DNA from 2 places in the Alteromonas sp. P256 genome. Region 1 is predicted to be linked to the other one. Evidence: predicted binding sites of a transcription regulator. Region 1 holds the regulator's gene; the other holds the start of a gene.

Region 1 (7,539 bases):
ACCCGTACAGCCAATGGCTACCGTGACATAGCTTCTATTATTTCGCTCGAGATGAGGCAGCCATGTGGTCATTAAGTTTTGGATTTGCCATACAAATTTAGTTACCACAGGTTGTGAGCCAAGAAATACTTCTACAGGTGCATCTAAACCCGTCAAATGCCGCAAATCAGGCTCCCAGTGAGGGTTCGGTAAGAAACGAGCATCAAATACATAGTCGGCGTCTTTCGGTATACCATGCTTAAAGCCAAAAGATTCAAACACCAACACTAACCGAGAACTCTTTTTACCTAAAATCCGCTCGCGAATAATTTCGGCCAGCTGATGTATAGTAAGCTTATCGGTGTCTAAGTAGAGGTCAGCACGCTCAACAATAGGCCCAAGCAACGTTGATTCTGCCTTTATGGCCTCAGAGAGCGATTTATTCAATTTTGCTAGAGGGTGTAAACGTCTAGTTTCGCTAAAGCGCTTTACTAACACGTCGTCACTGGCGTCAATGTAAACAATCGTCATCGACCAAGATGAGGGAAGGTAGTCTAATATTTCTACCAAATCGTTGGGATTCTTTGGTAAATTGCGTACGTCGATACTCACCGCTACCTGATCGTATTCATCCACAACAGTATGGGTGAGCGTTGGTAGCAAATTGACGGGAATGTTATCGACACAATAGTAGCCCAAATCTTCCAGTGCTCTTAATGCCACCGACTTTCCTGAGCCTGAACGACCACTGATAATGATCAGCTTCACCGATATTTCTCCCTAAACAAAAAAATGACGAAAACGTCAATGTATCTTTTGAAACTGTCTTTAGATGCCAAGTGCTGAAAAAATATCTTCGTTGGTTTTGGCTCTTCGTATTGCTTTGACAGTGTCTTTGTCGCTCAGCTTACCAGCCACTGTCGCTAAGGTTTGTAAATGTCCCTCTGTCTGTTCTTCAGGCACTAGCAGTGCAAAAAATATATCGACAGGCTTTTCATCGAGAGCGTCAAAATTAATCGCTGGAATGCAGGTTACAATAATGGCCATAACGTGTTCTAAACCCGCTAAACGACCATGAGGGAGCGCTATACCGTTACCTATTCCTGTACTGCCCATCCGCTCTCTAGATAGAAGACTATTCAACACGGTGACTTGGTCAATGTCGGTATTGTCTTGGGCAGCAATATCGGAAATGATCTCTAATATTCGCTTCTTGCTATTGCACTGAACCGCACACTCGGTGCGGTCCAGGCTTACGATGGCTTTAATATCCATACTTAATTATCTATTAATGCTTTTTCAGTTTTTCCTTATGCTTGATCACCTGCCTGTCGAGTTTATCGACCATGCTGTCAATCGCTGCATACATATCGGTATTTTCTGAGGATGCAAATACTTCGGCACCACTTAAGTGCATCGTAGCTTCTGCTTTTTGATTTATTTTTTCTACGTTCAGGATGACATGCACATTAGAAATGTGATCAAAGTGACGCTCAAGTTTACTAAACTTCGTATCGACATAATTACGCAAAGAATCGGTGATTTCCACATGATGACCAGTTAGGTTGATTTGCATATTTCGTCTTCCTTTTTAATATAACGCCTTTAGATAAGGCTTTTGCGTTGGTTAGACGGGGGTATCGATAAAGACTCCCGGTATTTTGCTATTGTCCGCCGAGCGACTTTTATGCCTTGCTCTGCCAACAATAAAGCAATTTTGCTATCGCTTAATGGTTTGCTTGGCGTTTCTGCTGCTACCAATTTCTTTATTAACGCACGAATAGCCGTTGACGAACACTCGCCGCCAGACTCGGTTGCTACATGACTAGAAAAGAAATACTTCAATTCGTAAATACCGCGCGGCGTATGCATATACTTCTGAGTCGTTACTCGCGATATTGTGGATTCGTGCATATCCACCATTTCTGCGACATCATTGAGCACCATTGGTTTCATCATTTCTGGTCCGTGCTCAAAAAATCCCATTTGCTGCTGAACGATACAGTTAGCTACTTTCATTAAAGTATCGTTTCTAGACTCTAAACTCTTTATAAACCATTTAGCTTCTTGCATATGAGAACGAATAAACTGAGAGTCACTGCTGTTCTTCGCCTTTCGACTCATTGCTGCGTATTGCTGATTTACACCTAGCTTAGGCAAGCTGTCGGGGTTGAGTTCAACAGTCCAGCGACCGTTTTTCTTCGCCACCGATACATCTGGAATAACATACTCAGGCTCTTTAGTAACTAAAGCACTACCTGGGCGAGGATTCAAGGTTTGAAGTAAACGCATTGCCTCGCGCAGTTCATCTTCCTTCAAGCGGCTCTTGCGCATAAGGGTTCTATAATCTTTGCTACTGAGCAGGTCAGAATAGTCCTCAATGAGTCTTCTCGCTTCATCTAACCAAGGCGTGTCGTCAGCAAACTGGCGCAGCTGCACCATTAAACACTCTTGCGGAGAGCGAGAGCCAGAACCGATAGGGTCAAACATTTGAATGCGTTTCAGTACACACTCAACTTCATCTAATTCGATTTCTTCTTCAACATTTTCTGTTTCGATATCTTCAAAATTTACCGCTTCTAATATCTCATCTAGCGTAGCGGTTAAATAACCGGACTCGTCAATCGAGTCGATAATGGCAACAGCGATAGCTCTGTCGATATCAGAAAAAGGAGTTAAACGCATCTGCCAAAGCAGATGAGTTTGAATGTCGTCAGTGGTTTCGCCTTGGAAAACGTGGTCATCATCGTTATTTGACGGGCCAGGCGCAGGCGCTGAAGAGGCTGAGTAATATTCGTCCCAGGTGCTATCAATTGGCAGTTCATCGGGTAAGTCGTTCTTTTCTAAAGCATCACCCGACTCTAGTGTGTCGCTGGACGCTGACGCGGTAGCTTCGATTTGGCTATCGTCATTATCCATATTGTTTTTTTCTGCCTGAGGCTCGTCATTACCTTCTTCTACTTCTAACAGAGGGTTTGAGTCGAGGGCCTCCTGAATCTCCTGTTGAAGATCGAGTGTAGACAGCTGCAGCAGCTTGATTGCCTGCTGCAACTGTGGAGTCATCGTTAGTTGTTGACTAAATTTTAACTGTAAAGATGGTTTCATCTATATCTTATTTTAATGCTCTTGAGTGAATATACCTGAGCGCTTATGAAAAATGACAATTAGGTTACACACAATAACTATAGCCTGAATTGTTCGCCTAGGTATACATCCCTTACTTTTTGATTACTTAAAACCTGTTCCGCCGTTCCTTGCGCAATAAGTTCACCATGACTTACGATGTACGCCTTTTCACAGACATCCAATGTTTCTCGAACGTTGTGGTCGGTAATGAGTATACCCAACCCTCTGTCGCGCAAGTGCTGTATTATCTTCTTTATATCATTAACTGATATGGGATCAACACCAGCAAAAGGTTCATCAAGCAAAATAAATTCAGGTTTTGCTGCTAATGCTCGTGCTATTTCTACTCGGCGACGTTCTCCACCGGAAAGACTCATGCCCATACTATTACGTATATGGTTGATATTAAATTCATCAAGTAGCGCATCGGCTTCTTCTTCCTGCTGCTGTGAATTTAAATCCTTTCTGGTTTGTAAAATCGCCATAATATTTTCATGCACAGTGAGCTTTCGAAAAATGGACGCTTCTTGTGGTAAATAGCCAATACCGCCTCTTGCACGCTCATGCATAGGCTGATGAGTTAATTCATTATCATCAATAGATATTTGGCCTTTATCTGAGGGAACCAACCCTACAATCATGTAAAAGGTTGTGGTTTTGCCGGCGCCGTTAGGCCCCAACAACCCAACAATTTGCCCGGTAGAGACTGACAGGCTAACATCAATCACTACCTGTCGTGATTTGTATGCCTTAGCAAGGTTCTTTGCACTAAGAGTTGCCATCGTTACTGCTCGCTTTTGCCGTCGTTGTTGCCGTCACCATTGCTACCGTCATTATCGTTACCGTTATCATTTTCGCTGGTCTCGTCGTTCGCTTTGCGAATAGACTCAGGCGTAAATACGGTAGTAACGCGTCCACTAGCATCATCAGCACCACCTGTGGCTAGCAGTTGTTCGGTGATCATATCAAAGGTAATGCTGTTGCCTTTAACTTGGCTTGTATCCTGTTTAAGTTCTGCGTTTCCGGTAAGAGAAATAGTGCGCTTAGCCACTTCATACCGTATCTCGTTCGCCCTTGCAGATACAGGGTTACCGTCTTCAAGTTCTTGCGAATAGCTGGCCGGGTTTCCACGAGCAACAAAAATCTCGCGGCCGCTTCCTTGTGAGGCAATAACTTCAACTTCGTCAGCCTCGATGATAAGCGAACCTTGAGTAATAAGTACGTTGTTTTTATATAGCGCTGTCTTATTTTTACCATCGATGAACTGGGAGTTAGAGCCAATCTCGATAGGCAGCGTAAAATCATTTTCATTACTTAATGCAGGGCTAGTGCATAGCACTAGCAGCGCACTAGTTGCTAGGAGAATACGTAGTTTGTACATGGTCGATAAGCTCATAATTTTGGGTGCGCAGGTTTGCGTTGAATCCGTTACTTTGAATAACATATTGCATGCCGCGTATTTCTACGGGTTGATCTGACGTCATCTGCTTGTTATTCAAATTAATTTGAATGTATTCAGTGGTAATTGACTTTACAAAGTCGTCCTGACTTTGGTTTTCAATTGTCACATTGTTTTCTAATTGTATTAATTCATTGTTATACAAGGTTCCCTCTTGCGCTGTCACGACCCACGGTGAACCTGCATCATTCGTATAGAGAGTGTAGTTTGGCCGGTCGAAAGAAACAAAGCCAAGCTGGTCGTAATGCTCCATGGAAGAAGCGAAAACTTTATGGTTCAGTTGCCCTTCATTGTTATAAAGGGTTGTGGTTAAGTTTTTGGCTTTATAAGCAGGCTTTAACGCATCCAGTCCTTCAGACGTTTCTAATACTGGGCCTTCCTCCATCCAGGTAGGAATGTACATCAGCATGGCTAAAATAAATAGCGCCGAAATACTTATGCCAAGACGGTTGAAACCGAATTGATTCATACGCTGGCCCCGAAGATACCGTTGCTTACGCCTTGCGCCTGCAAAATCGTGTCACTTATCTCTCTCACTGCGCCATAACCGCCCGGTAGGGTGGTGATCCAATTTGCTTGTTTCACAACATAGGGGTGTGAGTCGGCAACGGCTATTTTAACGCTCGCGTGTTTAAACATGCCGGTATCAGGCATATCATCACCAACAGCGGCGACGTGTTCAGGTGATAATTCAAGGCGGCCCATAAGCTGTTTTAACGCGTCGAACTTGTTCTCTTCGCCTTGAATAATATGCGCTACCTGTAGTGCCTTCATTCTGTTGTCAACAATAGCTGAGCGTCTACCGGTAATCACCGCAACATCAATGTTATGACTGACAAGTGCTTTAACGCCGTACCCGTCGCGAGTGTGAAAGGCTTTTAATTCCTCACCGTCATTTCCAAGATAAATCCGTCCGTCTGAAAAAACACCGTCAACATCACACACCAACAGTTTAATATTGGCTAGTGCATCAAATAAGTCCGTATTGAGTTCGGTGTACAGCGTGGTTGTCGTGTCCTGTTTCTTGTTCATTTACAGTACTCCTGCTTTTAATAGCATATGCATATTAAACGCGCCGACTGGATGGTCATTATCGTCAAGCACCATCAATGCACTTATTTTAAAACTCTCCATAACATTAAGCGCTTCAACGGCAAGTTGGTCGGCTGAGGTTGTTTTGCCGCCTTGGGTCATTACGTCACTCACGGTTGCCTCATGAAGGTCAACCCTAGCATCAAGAATACGGCGAAGGTCGCCGTCGGTGAATACGCCCGTTAGCTTACCGGATTCATTCACAATACCGGTCATGCCTAAGCCTTTTTGCGATATTTCAAGTAGCGCTTGGGCAACGGTTGCTGTGGGTGCTATTAGCGGAATATCACTGCCGGTCAACATAATATCACTGACTTTTAACAGTAGTTTTCGCCCAAGGGAGCCCCCTGGGTGTGATAGCGCAAAGTCGTCGGAGGTAAATCCTTTCTTGTCGAGTAATGCCACCGATAGGGCATCGCCCATCACTAATGTAGCGGTAGTGCTTGTAGTTGGCGCTAATCCTAAGGAGCAGGCTTCCTGTTCCACACTGATGTTCAGTACTACATCGGCGTACTGACCTAGCGTACTGGAAACACTGTTGGTCATGGCGATGACTTTAACGCCAAGACGTTTTACAACCGGCAGCAAATTCACTAACTCGCCGGTTTCGCCTGAATTTGAAATGGCTACAAGCACATCGTTTTTACTGAGCATTCCCAAGTCGCCATGATTCGCTTCACCTGGGTGCATGAAAAAAGCTGGGGTGCCAGTGCTTGCCAACGTGGCGGCTATCTTATTGCCAATATGCCCCGACTTGCCCATGCCGCTAACTACCACCTTGCCAGAGCAGGCGTAGAGCATTTCGCAGGCAGCGACAAAACTCTCGTCCAGTCGCTGTGCTAAGTTGTCAATTGCACGAGCCTCAATGTCGATGACACGTTTTGCAGAGGTAATGTAGTCGTTTTGTTTATCAGTCATTATCCGAACAGCCAAAATTGATAGCCTACGAAGCAGGCTAAAAGTATTGCACCATTTGTGCGGGATATTTTACGTTTGCCAATTAAGTCAAAACTAAACAGAAATAGTAGCAATGTTAAACCCAACATGACGTACATATCTCTATTGTGTACGTCTGGGTCGAGAAACCCAGGTGCAATAAGACCTGGCATGCCTAGAACTGCAAGCAAATTAAAAATGTTAGAACCAATAATATTACCCAGCGCTAGGTCATCCTCACCTTTTAAGACTCCAGCAATACTCGCAGCAAGCTCTGGAAGGCTGGTGCCAAACGCAATAATTGTTAGTCCAATAACTAAGTCAGAAAGCCCCATGTACCGCGCTATTTCGACGGCTGAGTTAACCAAAAAGTGAGCGCTGAGGGGCAACATAATTAAGCCCAGACCAATCCACATAAGAGCGGCGGTGTTAGACACTCCTTTTGGAATTTCATCAGCAGTTTCTGCAATTAAAGGGTCTTCTTTATCAACTTGCAGTGACAACCACGCCATCATTGCAAGCATGAAAATAAACAAACCGAGCAGAATCACACCTTCATAAGATTTCAGCTCGCCATCAAACATAAATGCGATGGCGATAAGTGAGATTATCAGTAAGGCGGGAAGTTCACGCTTAAGCGTTGTCGATGAAACAAGAAGTGGCTTTACGAGTGCTGTTATACCAAGCACTAACGCGATATTGGTAATGTTAGAACCTAATGCGTTACCCACAGCAGTATTCATATTGCCATTTATTGAGGCAATAGCCGATACGACGATTTCAGGTGCGGATGAACCCATAGCAACGATAGTTAATCCTATCATCATGGGGGAAATACCAATATTTTTCGCTAATGCAGAAGCGCCGTAAACAAAACGATCAGCACTCCAGCTCAAAACAATCAATCCGATGATGAAAATAACAATGTTTAAAAGCACAACGACCTG
Region 2 (7,539 bases), on a different contig from region 1:
CTTATCTCTAATGCACTTAAATTTCAGCCAGTCGACGTGACACCAATAATAGACATCTCGTGTAAAGACCTTACAAGTGATGAGCAAAGCACATTGCTAAAGGCTGACGAGTATCAATGGATAAAAATTACAGTAAGTGATAATGGAATAGGCTTTGAGCAATCTTTTGCCGAAAAAATATTTGCCCCATTCCAACGATTGCACGGTAGAAGTGAATATAAAGGCACAGGGATTGGACTTGCGGTGTGCCGACGGATTGTAGAAAGACATAACGGAACCATAGCCGCCACCAGTGAACCCGGTAAAGGCGCTAAGTTCGACATTATATTACCTCTAGACAGCGAGCCATTCGGCTCAGATAACGAAAATGGAGAGCCTTCGCATGATGCGTAAACAAGCCCAATCAATAAACATTTTAATGGCCGATGACGACGAGGATGATCGTTTACTCACTGTCGATGCACTTAAAGAATCCCGTGTGTTAAACACACTTTTTTGTGTTGAAGACGGTGTAGAGCTTCTTGAATTCTTGCGCCATGAAGGCAAGTATACCGATGCCGAAAAGTATCCGCGTCCTAGTCTCATTTTGCTCGATTTGAATATGCCTCGTAAAGATGGTCGTGAAGCACTTCAAGAACTGAAGAACGACCCTAAACTGCGCAGTATCCCGGTGGTTATCTTAACCACTTCGAAAGAAGAGGAAGACATGTTGCGTGGCTACGACTTAGGGTGTGCTTCATACATTACCAAGCCAGTGAACTTTGAAGGTTTGGTTGACCTAATGCGAGCACTTGGTCGCTATTGGATTGAATTCGTAGAACTACCACACGAGTAGCGGAGTACTAGATGACAGAGGTAATAAAAATTCTATTAATTGAGGATGATGAAGATGACTACTTCCTTACCTCTGACTATCTAGAGCGGTGCGAGTCTCCACAGTTCAAGCTTACATGGGTAACTGACAGTGACTCTGCGTTAGAAGCGCTGAAAGAGGGCTCATTCGATTTGTGCTTGCTCGACTTTTTATTGGGCGCAGAAAATGCGCTCGATGTGTTAAGTATTTTAAAAGCAAACCAGGTTAACGTACCCGTTGTTATATTAACGGGTCAATCTGACACTATGGTTGATGAAATGGTGATGCGTGCGGGCGCCGCGGATTATCTACAAAAGTCTGAAATTGAGTCCCCCCGCTTTATGCGCACTATTCGCTATGCGCTTGTTCGAAGAGACATTGAAAACGAGCGGATAGAACGAAATAAAGTAGAGCAAAAAAACAAAGCAAAAGATAAATTTCTTGCCCACTTAGGTCACGAATTAAGAACACCACTTACCTCAATATTAGGGTACACAGAGCTATTGATTGACGATGCTAGAAATAGTCCGTTCCAGCAAGAGCTGTCAATTATTCACTCTAACGGTAAACACCTCTTGAGCCTGCTTAACGACTTACTCGACATGTCTCGCATTATGGCAAACAAACTGGAGTTAAATGTAAAGCGGGTCAACTTAGCGGCATTTCTCACCGATATACACTCCTTGATGCAGTTAAATGCGAAAGACAAAGGACTCAGTCTCAATGTGGTTGCTAAAACCAAGATGCCAGAGTTTATCCAGACAGATCCAACACGCCTTCGCCAAATATTGCTCAATTTAATTACCAATGCGGTGAAGTTTACAGATAACGGTACCATCACACTTACTATTGAAATTGAAAAGCCCGATGTGGACGACCAGGATGTGGAAGGGCAGTCTGTTCAGCCAGATAGCGTATTGCGATTTACCGTGGACGATACCGGTATTGGCATGGCGCCTGATAAGCTTGAAAATATCTTCCACCCTTTTGAACAAATTGAAGATGTGATGCGAGCGAATCATGGTGGTGCAGGCCTTGGGCTCGCAATTTGTAAAGAGTTGGTCTGTAAACTCGACGGTGATATTTCAGTGAAATCTCGCATGGGAGAAGGCAGCAGCTTTAGCTTTTATATTCACCCAGGGGATATAAGTACTCAGCCTTTAGAAGAACTTGCCTTAGGTCAGCTTTCAATCGTTGAGCCAGCTAACTTAAATTTAAAGTTGACTGGGAAAGTGCTAATTGTGGACGACCTTAGAGAAATAAGGCGCCTTACTGGCCACTTAGTCAGTCAATCTAGGGCCGATATTAGTTATGCTGAAAATGGCGTTAAGGCCCTTGAAGCAGTATTACAGGCTGACGAGCAGAACGCCCCTTTCAACTTGGTACTCATGGACATCCATATGCCGGTAATGAATGGTATTGAAGCTCTTCATGCCATAAGGCGACATGGCAAACATCTCCCGGTTGTTGCAGTTACCGCTGCAAGTCGTAAAGGGCTTAAAGAATCGTTAATACGCGAAGGTTTCAACGATGTTATCGGCAAGCCTATTGATAGATTTGCACTGGCCAGCCTGCTGTCGCTTTACTTACCTGCGGACAACCCTATTACGTTTTCCAATGTTGAAGCTCAAGTATCGAACATGCCTACAGCAAAACCTTTTGCACCTGAGTCGGCACTGCCCCACCAAGGTGGCAGTAACTTGGATATCCCAGCACTATTGAACGCGCAAACCACGTCTATTTCACAGCCCCCTGCAGAGCAAACCGCTGATGAGGTTACACAGAGAATCACTGTAGGTAGTGGCAAAAAGAAAGTATTAGTTGTCGAGGATGACGAAGATGCCGCAGAATTGCTGCAATTATTTCTAACGCATCTTGGATGCGATGTTGTAAAAAGCCTTTGTGGAAATGATGCCTTAAAAGCAATGCATGAACAGCAATTTGACCATGTTCTTATGGACTTAACATTACCTGACTGTGACGGTTATGAGCTAGCAAAAGAGCTAAAAGCTCAGCAGCATGACTGCAAGCTGACTATTGTTAGCGGGCATCAAGCTGACGCAGGTTTTATGGCGTCAATTGGTATTGACAGCGCATTGCTCAAGCCAGTGACGAAAAACGACTTAGAAAGCGTTATTGCTTGAGCTTCTAATTTCTTACAGCGAAATTTCTCCCCACTCTAGCCACGGATTGGCTAAGCCAAAATACTTAGCCAAGAACTACTTAGCCTAGAGCTACTCAGCTTTCACATTCTTATCTGCAAAAATCATCTACGAAATTATTACAGGGTGTTCACAATACTGTGTGCATTATTCCTGCTTCTTTTCATAATCGTTTTCACCATAAAAAATTTTATCTTTGAAAATCAACAAAATAAAAAACTCACACAATGGTACAGCCATTGCTTTAGTCAAAGGGAAAGATGCATTTAGTAAAATCAAGGAGAATACTATGGCTACACAAGCAGCTAAAAATACATCGACAAAAACAAACACAGCTAAAGAGCAAGGTCACCCAGTTACGGACCAACTGAAAGAGTCACTCCATCAGTCTGTAGACAAGCTCGCAGACAACGCAAGTGTTGCAGAGGAAAACATTCGTCGTACCGCTACGTCGTCGGCTGAGAATATGTCAGAGCGTAAACGTCTTGCTGAACAAAAGTGGCAGGCATCTTCTGTGCGTAATTACGCCGTTGAAAACCCAGTGGCAACAGCAGGGCTTGCATTTGCGGCGGGCATGCTAGTTACTTCATTATTTCGTAAGAAGTAATAATGGTAACGATACCTGATTTTCATAGCGCTCATTTTACAATGAGCGCAGAAAATCCGTTTCGCCTGACTCCACCATCGGAGCAGGCGCTCTATTTTGCTGGCGAAAACAATTCTGTGATAGCAATCAACGCTGATGGCAGCGTGAGCACTGGTTATCGCGATGTCCCTACCAAAAACAAAAAATCTCAAGACAAGCAGCAAGCCCCCTACCCCGACCCGACTTATGAAGCTGTTGTTGACGCGCTTAAAAATGCGGCAAAACAGCGAGCTAAGCAGGGCACCGCTTATTTGAGCTTGGTCAATAGCGAAATAATGCTTGTTAAAAAGTCGCTGTTTATTTCTGTTTTTGCAGCCCTTGCCGCTTTTGTTATTAGTATTGTGTGCTGGCTGCTCGTCAATATAGCGATTGGCGGCGCGTTATACTCATTCGGTATCAGTATTACCCTTATCGCAGGTGTTTTGTTGTGTTTTAACCTTGGGTTTAGCATGTTGTTTTACAGAATTGCGAAAAGGTCGTTGCATTTCGTCAGCTTTGAACGGCTTATCGCATTGTTTAAGCGCTCTCTCTAAGCACGCTTTTTAATGGCAACATCTAACCGAACATCTAACCCAACATCTTGCAAGAATTAGGCTATAGTTTAAAGGACACCCAAAATGGTAGACGCATTGTTAAATAAATTTTTGTTGAAGAAAAACATGACTGACATTGCACAAAAAGAGCGCGATTTTTATGCGCAGCGTCATCATGCTCACCTTGCCGAAAAAACAGCCAAGCAACAATGCCGTTACTTAGTGGGCAAACCAGAAATATTGTTAGGTATTGTGGGGTTAGGTGCCTATAAAGGTATGTCGGATGCAAAACCAAAGGTGAAGAAAAACCGTAAAACTGCACTCATAACGATAGGCAGAACCGCTTTGCTATCGTTGTTTAAATTATAATTGTGTGACGAAAGGAAGTAGTAAATGCGCCGTATGTTGGAAAAAAACGTTTTAAAAAGCAGCCATGTAAAATCGAGACCCACTCACCTAATCTTAGGCTTGGGCATTGCAGTCACCGCTTTACTAGCAGGTTGTTCATCAGTACCCGTTGCCACGCCAACGCCTTACAAATCGGCTAATTCCAAGCAAAGCTATGGCTATTCAAGCGAAAAGCTAGGTAATGATGAATACCGTATTTTATTTAAGGCATCGGATAGAACACCTGCAGACAAGGTGCAGCAGTACGCGCTGCGTCGAGCGGCAGAAATTGCAAAACAAAATAACTTCGGCTATGTGGCAGTAACAAAAACCAATATCACTAAAAAGCGTGTTCTTGCTCGCGAGGTTATCATGAGCAACGATGAACCTATGGTTTTTCCGTCAGATAAACAGTGCACCATGTCAGGCTGTTCAGATGTTGCGCAACCATCTACTGTGCCCAATCCAAGTGATATTGAAAAAACGGCAATGAAAGACATATACTTTTCAATCGTCACCTCAATGTCAAATGACGAGCAGAGTTTAGGTGCAAACGCATTTTCGGTATCTGAACTTCTTGCAACGCCACTTGATGAAGAAAACAAAGGTTACTAAGACGTAGTCACAAAAGAATACATTCGATGCATTGTTAGTCAGGTTTCAGCGCATCGGATGCCTCACCTTTACTACACGCGTTTAAGATTAACCCTGCGTTAATCAGTTTTTAATCCTCTAAAAAAGTGCACGTCATTCGTTGTGTATATCCTTTAACTATCGCATTGCAATGAGTTCGATATTGCACATGCTTCTAGCAAAATTATTGTTATAAAATTTAGGATGTATGCTATGAAAAATGTAAAAGCAACTCGCTCAAAAATTACCGCTGCTATCGCCTCAATCCTTTTAGCATCTGCATGCAGTGCTGTAGCCGATACTCAATCTACCAAAAGTGGCGCGCAAGCAAAGGATTCGCTTACTGCAGAAGCACTAGATAACTCATTACTGTATTCAAACACCTGTATTACAGAAAGAGAAGTCATTGCTGCGCAAAAAATGTGGGGAAACGGCATTGTCAGAATCGGCTCAGTGTTTACTAATAACGGCAACTATTCTGATGAAGCTGCTGATTTTATCCAAGACATGTATGGGTACGATCTGAGTGGTGTACTGTTTAAACCAACGTTGGCAGCGGATGATCAATTTCGCTCAAGTTTCGATGCCGCTCTTTCCTATTTTGTGGGCGGTAACGATGCGTACGAAGAAGATAAGGGCTTTGCAATAAAACCTTATACCAACGTGAAATTTGATAATGTAGGCATTATTAACAATAGCTGCAGAATGGCGGTTGCCATGGGCAATTACTTTTTCATAGATACTAATGGCGGCGAAACTAAAGTGGAATATACCTTTGCCTATGTTAAAGACAGTGATGGAAACTTACGTATCGTTGCTCACCAGTCGTCGTTACCTTACAATCCCACTGCCAGCTAGCCTGCCTAGGCCGTTTCTCTACATGGTCTTTCAAATGAGCCTTGTGAGCAGCTTGGCGAAAACGGTATTGCGCATAGGGCCTAGCAAATACGATATTGCGAATAACGCTTGGCGAATAGCGCTTGGCAACTTTCATGAACGCCCTCGGCAGTTTTCATAAGCGCCCTCGGCAGTTTACATTAAAGGGCCCGATATAAGTTTTTGCTTATTTTATCATTCATAGAATTAATCAATCTTAATAACGGGCCATCACTTCTTTCTATTGTTAAACAGAGTAAACTAGCGGCACTATAATAATAAGTTGCTGTTTTAAGGGGCGTATGCGTGCAGGCATCTGTACTTACTGAGGTATTACTACCTCTAGCGTTGGCGTTTGTAATGTTCGGTATGGGCTTAACGCTCACCATTTCTGATTTTGGACGGTTACTTAAAGCGCCTAAAGCTATTTTGACCGGTTTCTTAGGTCAAATAGTGTTGTTGCCCCTACTCACTTTTGCTATTTGTCTCGCGTTTGAACTGCCACCCTATATTGCTGTGGGCATCATGATTTTGGCAGCATGCCCTGGGGGAACAACGAGTAACTTAATAAGTCATATTGCGAAAGCTAATCTGGCGCTGTCTGTAAGTTTAACCGCCATCTCCACTATCGCCTGTGTTTTTACCACGCCTTTCATTATTCAGTTCGCTATCGACTACTTTGTAAAAGAGAATGCGCCTGCTTTTTCGGTTGTTGAAACCGTATTGGGACTTATGGGCGTGTCTATTTTACCCGTAGTGATAGGCATGATTATTCGACGTCTTTTCACAGGCTTTGCGACAAAGACGGAAACTTTTTTTCGTCAGTTTTCAATGTATTTTATGTTGGCAATGATTGTGGGCGTACTCGTGTCGGAGCGCGATAACTTAGCGACATCATTTGAAAGCGCATTTTTAGTATGCCTTACCCTTAATCTTAGCTCTGTGTTGATGGGATTAATACTAGCAAAAATATCCGCAGCTTCATTTAAAGATTCCCTAACTCTTGCCATTGAGATAGGTGTTCAGAACGCGGCTCTCGCCATGTTGATTTGTATTACATTTTTAAGAGCGCCTGACTATGCTATCGCGCCAGGCGTGTACGGTATTGCAATGTATATAGGCCCTGCTTTGCTTGCTATTTGGGCAAAACGCAAGAGAATGAAATAAACACATAGACTGATTCGTTTTACTCACCGCTTTCGTTACCATCAAGGTGGAGCGTATTCGCTCGCTCTATCCACTCTAAATCTTTTGTTTGCTCATCTAGGGTTCCCTTGGCATCTTCAAGGAAGATTTGGCAGAAATAACCAACGGCGGGTAGCTTTTCCTTGTAGCGCTTTAGCTGCACTTCCATTTCTTGCATCGCGTTGGAGAACTCAGAATTCGACTTGGATAGCTCGTAGTCACATTTCAAATATGCGCATAGCACGTCAGCAGCCTTTGCAAGCG

The links. Region 1 encodes sigma-54, which starts transcription at its own class of promoters, with help from an activator protein. Its sites were predicted from a motif close to GTTGGCACGNNNNTNGNNT; they were not measured.
Region 2: the regulator sigma-54 is predicted to act here: its motif matches at 3,242-3,260, upstream of V7R39_RS13275 (DUF883 domain-containing protein).

Annotation. Positions count from the first base shown of each region.
Region 1 is NZ_JAZETM010000001.1:548,447-555,985, reverse strand. It holds gene rapZ (RNase adapter RapZ) at 1-747, opposite strand, end outside; gene ptsN (PTS IIA-like nitrogen regulatory protein PtsN) at 808-1,254, opposite strand; gene hpf (ribosome hibernation promoting factor) at 1,268-1,555, opposite strand; gene V7R39_RS02420 (RNA polymerase factor sigma-54) at 1,585-3,084, opposite strand; gene lptB (LPS export ABC transporter ATP-binding protein) at 3,162-3,887, opposite strand; gene lptA (lipopolysaccharide transport periplasmic protein LptA) at 3,890-4,486, opposite strand; gene lptC (LPS export ABC transporter periplasmic protein LptC) at 4,455-5,033, opposite strand; gene kdsC (3-deoxy-manno-octulosonate-8-phosphatase KdsC) at 5,030-5,596, opposite strand; gene V7R39_RS02395 (KpsF/GutQ family sugar-phosphate isomerase) at 5,597-6,574, opposite strand; gene V7R39_RS02390 (calcium/sodium antiporter) at 6,574-7,530, opposite strand.
Region 2 is NZ_JAZETM010000008.1:162,608-170,146, reverse strand. It holds gene V7R39_RS13290 (sensor histidine kinase) at 1-393, shown strand, start outside; gene V7R39_RS13285 (response regulator) at 383-835, shown strand; gene V7R39_RS13280 (response regulator) at 847-2,997, shown strand; gene V7R39_RS13275 (DUF883 domain-containing protein) at 3,305-3,622, shown strand; gene V7R39_RS13270 (hypothetical protein) at 3,625-4,194, shown strand; gene V7R39_RS13265 (hypothetical protein) at 4,321-4,563, shown strand; gene V7R39_RS13260 (CC0125/CC1285 family lipoprotein) at 4,588-5,196, shown strand; gene V7R39_RS13255 (phosphoribosyl-AMP cyclohydrolase) at 5,428-6,072, shown strand; gene V7R39_RS13250 (bile acid:sodium symporter family protein) at 6,397-7,257, shown strand; gene yfbR (5'-deoxynucleotidase) at 7,277-7,539, opposite strand, start outside.